Regions from separate parts of the Sphingomonas sp. BK036 genome, predicted to be linked through region 1. Evidence: predicted binding sites of a transcription regulator. Region 1 holds the regulator's gene; the other holds the start of a gene.

Region 1 (2,204 bases):
CGGTGGCGGCGGCTAGGCGGCGTGCCGTTGGCGGTGGGGGCGATCTGGGCGCTGACGACACCGCCGCCGGACATTCTGGTGACGGGAGACGGGCGGCATGTCGCGGTGCGGACGGCGGCGGGACTGGCGATGCTGCGGGACCGGGCGGGGGACTATACGCGCGCCACGCTGGCGGAAAATGGCGGGGTCGACGGCGAACCGTTGTTCCTGGCCGACCAGCCCGACGCGCGGTGCAGCCGGGATCTTTGCGTGACCGATATCGCCGGGGGCGGGCGGACGTGGCGGGTTCTTGCGACGCGGAGTGCGTATATGGTGCCGATCGACCAGCTGCTCGCCGCGTGCCGGATCGCCGATATCGTCGTCAGCGAGCGGAACCTGCCGAGGCGCTGCACGCCGCGATGGTTGCGGCTCGACCGAAATATCCTGCGGCGGACCGGGGGGGTGGCGGTGACGTTGGGATCTGGCCGGGTGGAGACCATCCTGTCGCCGGGTGACCGTCATCCGTGGCGCGATCCGCCGACGCTAGGCGCCGGACCTGGGCAGGCCCGGCGCTTCACCCCGGTGGCGCGTCGGTTTCAGTCGTAGCGGCGGAGGATGCCCGACAGCTTGCCCTGGACGCGGACTTGCGCCGGCGCATAGCGCTGGGGGTCGTAGGCGCGGTTGGCCGGGTCGAGGCGGACCATGGCGCCTTCGCGGCGGAAGAACTTGAGCGTGGCTTCGCTGTCCTCGATCAACGCCACGACGATCTCGCCATCGCGGGCGATATCGGTGCGGCGGATGAGCGCATAGTCGCCGTCGAGGATACCTGCCTCGACCATCGAATCGCCCGACACCTCGAGCGCGTAATGCTCGCCGGTGCCCAGCAACGCGGCGGGGACGGCGAGCATCGTGCTGCCTTCGAACGCCTCGATCGGGACACCGGCGGCGATGCGACCGTGAAGCGGGATCTCGATGACGTCGTTGGCGGGCTGTGGCGTGGCGGCAGCAGGCGCCGCCTTCACGTTCGACGACTTCGCCGCGACCTTCTTCTCGGGCTTTTCCGGACGTTCCGGCATCCGCAGCACTTCGAGCGCGCGCGCGCGGTTCGGCAGGCGGCGGATGAAGTTGCGCTCCTCGAGCGCGCTGATCAGACGGTGGACGCCCGACTTGGATTTCAGGTCGAGCGCGTCCTTCATTTCCTCGAACGACGGTGACACACCGGTATCGTTGAGGCGATCGTTGATGAAGCAGACGAGTTCGTGCTGCTTGCGCGTGAGCATGGCGGTTCTCCGTCCGGAACAGACGAGGAACTTCTATGGAACATAAATGGTGACGTCAAGCGCCGCCATTACGCAATGACGAGGATTTCCGCCGATTCGCCTGTGTTTGCCACCGGTGCGCTGCCGGGACGTACTATCAGGCAGGTCGAGCGGGCAAGCGTCAGGAGCATCGAGCTGTCCTGCATCGTCGAGGCATAGGCCTTGCCGTCACGCAGTTCGGCGCGGAGATAATCGGTCCGCGCGTTGTTCGCGGGCAGGTCTTCGCCGAGCAGCGCATGCGTCGCCTGCGGTAGCGGATCGCTTGCGCCCGCCATGTGCGCGACGACGGGTTTGACGAACAGGATCGCGGTGACGAATGCGGAGACCGGATTGCCGGGAAGCCCGAGCACCATCATGTCGCAGATCCTGCCGGCCATCATCGGCTTGCCGGGGCGCAGCGCGATCCGCCAGAAATCAATCGTTCCGCCCGCCGCCTCGATCGCCGGGCGGACGAGGTCGTGGTCGCCGACCGAAGCGCCACCGGTGGTGACGAGCAGGTCGGCCTCGACGCTTGCGAAAGCGTCGCGCAGGACGTCGAGATTGTCGGGGAGGATGCCGAGGTCGATGACGTCGACCGGCATGTCGGCGAGCATCGCGGCGAGCATGATGCCGTTCGATTCGGGGAGCGCGACGCCATCGGTGGTCGAGCCCGGCGGGACGAGTTCGTCACCGGTGGCGGCAACCGCGACGCGGACTCGGCGGTTGACGGTGAGGCTGCCATGGCCGCCGGTCGCGGCGACGGCGATGCGCGCGGGGCTGAGACGCTGGCCGGCCGCGATCAGACGCGTCCCGGTCGAGAAGTCGAGCCCCTTGCGGCGGGTGTTGCGGCCCAGCGTCGGCGGACCTTCGCCGGCGAGGATCAGCGTGGCGCCGTCGCGCTCGGCTTCTTCCTGGACCATGACGGTG
Region 2 (2,204 bases), 610 kb from region 1:
ACCGTCGCGCCGGTCATCGCGTCGTCGCGGTGCGTGAGGAACAGCGACGACGGGTTGCCGACCTCGGCCAGCCCCTCGGTCTGCATCGAGAAGACGCCGATCTCGTCGGTACCGCCGAAGCGGTTCTTGATCGCGCGCAGGATGCGGTACTGGTGGCTCCGCTCGCCTTCGAACGACAGCACCGTGTCGACCATATGCTCGAGCACGCGCGGACCGGCGATCGAGCCGTCCTTGGTGACGTGCCCGACCAGCACCACCGCAGTGCCGCGTTCCTTGGCGAAGCGGATCAGCTCCTGCGCCGACGCGCGGACCTGGCTGACCGTGCCGGGGGCGCCCTCGATCAGGTCCGAATGCATCGTCTGGATCGAATCGATCACCAGCATCGCCGGCGGTCGCGTCTGCAACGTCGTCAGGATGTCGCGCGTCGAGGTCGCCGCCGCGAGCTGCACCGGCGCATTGCCGAGCCCCAGCCGCCGCGCGCGCAGCCGCACCTGGTCCGCGGCCTCCTCACCCGAGACATAGGCGACCGACTGGCCCGCAAGCGCCATCTTCGCCGCCGCCTGCAGCAGCAGGGTCGACTTGCCGATGCCGGGATCGCCCCCGATCAGCGTTGCCGATCCCTCGACGAAGCCGCCGCCCAGCGCGCGGTCGAGCTCGGCGATGCCGGTCGCCATCCGATCGGGCAGCTTGATCTCGGCATCGAGCCCGACGAGCTGAATCGCGCGGCCGCCGGTCTGCAGATTGTGCTTCGAATGGAACGGCGTCGCGGCGGTGTTCGCCTCCTCGACCAGCGTGTTCCATTCGTTACAATCGGCGCACTGCCCCGCCCACCGGTGCGATACCGATCCACAGGACTGACATACATAACGTTTCTGGGGTTTCGCCATGGCGGCGGCTTAGCCCAGCAGGAACGATAAGGGAACATCGTTCGCCCGGATCGGCCCCGCACAGCGCGCGCGGCCGGATTGTCTGGCGCTTGCCCACGTGCGGCGCTATCCGCCCGGAGGATGCAGCCGACCGATCTCCGTGTGGCCCTGTTCAGCGGCAATTATAACTATGTCCGCGACGGCGCGAACCAGTCGCTGAACCTGCTTGTCGGGCACCTGTTGTCGCGCGGCGTGCAGGTCCGCGTCTATTCGCCGACCGTCGCCAAGCCCGCCTTCCCCGCGATCGGCGATCTGGTCGACGTGCCCGCAATCCCGTTGGTCGGCGGTCGCGGCGAATATCGCGTCGCGCTGGGCATCACGCCGCGCGTGCGCCGCGACATCGATGCGTTTGCGCCCAACATCGTCCATGTCTCCGCGCCCGAGTTTCTCGGCCATGCCGCGGTCGCTTATGCTCGCACCCGCGCGATCGCGACGGTCGCGTCGTTCCACACGCGGTTCGAGACCTATTTCCGCTATTACCGGATGGGTTTCCTCGAGCCGCTCGCGAAAAAGCGGCTGACCCGCTTCTACAACCGCGTCGACGAGGTCGTCGTCCCCTCGCCCAGCATGGCCGACCTGTTGCGCGGCTGGGGGGTGACGTCGTCGATCGGCATCTGGTCGCGCGGGATCGATCACGACCGGTTCAACCCGGCGCGGCGCGATCTGGCCTGGCGGCGCTCGCTCGGCATCGGCGATGACGAGATGGTCGTCGGGTTCCTCGGCCGGCTGGTGAAGGAAAAGGGCCTCGACGTCTTTGCCGACGTGCTGACCGAGCTGCGCCGCCGCGGCGTCCGCCACCGCGTCGTGGTGGTCGGTGAAGGCCCGGCGCGCGACTGGTTTGCGGAGCGCGTGCCCGAAGCGGTGTTCACCGGCTTCCAGTCGGGCGAGGCGCTCGGCCGGGCGGTCGCGTCGATGGACGTGTTCTTCAACCCCAGCGTCACCGAGACGTTCGGCAACGTCACGCTCGAAGCGATGGCGGCGAGCGTCCCCGTCGTCGCCGCGCGCGCGACCGGCGCGGTCGACCTGATCGACGACGGCCGGACCGGCTTCCTGGTGCCACCGACCGACATCGCCGGCTATGCCGACGCGATCGGCCGGATCGTCGCCGAGCCGGGCCTCCGCCACGCGATGGGCAGCGCCGGCCATGCCAAGGCGGCGGGCTATCGCTGGGACGTGATCAACCAGACCGTGCTCGACACCTACCTTGCGGTGATGGCGCGCCGCGAGCGCGGCTGATCGACCACCGATAACGCACCGATCGGCGTCAGACAGCCACCC

What was found. Region 1 encodes LexA, which represses DNA repair genes until DNA is damaged. Its sites were predicted from a motif close to GTTCCNCNCTTGTTCT; they were not measured.
Region 2: a site for LexA is predicted at 908-923, ahead of radA (DNA repair protein RadA). Genes of this name have one in related genera too.

What each region holds. Positions count from the first base shown of each region.
Region 1 covers NZ_SGXR01000004.1:628,921-631,124, forward strand. Annotated here, with positions in the region: gene EV283_RS10040 (ComEC/Rec2 family competence protein) at 1-585, shown strand, start outside; gene lexA (transcriptional repressor LexA) at 576-1,259, opposite strand; gene EV283_RS10050 (molybdopterin molybdotransferase MoeA) at 1,328-2,204, opposite strand, start outside.
Region 2 covers NZ_SGXR01000004.1:20,569-22,772, reverse strand. Annotated here, with positions in the region: gene radA (DNA repair protein RadA) at 1-887, opposite strand, end outside; gene EV283_RS07195 (glycosyltransferase family 1 protein) at 1,008-2,162, shown strand; gene EV283_RS07190 (DUF2218 domain-containing protein) at 2,191-2,204, opposite strand, start outside.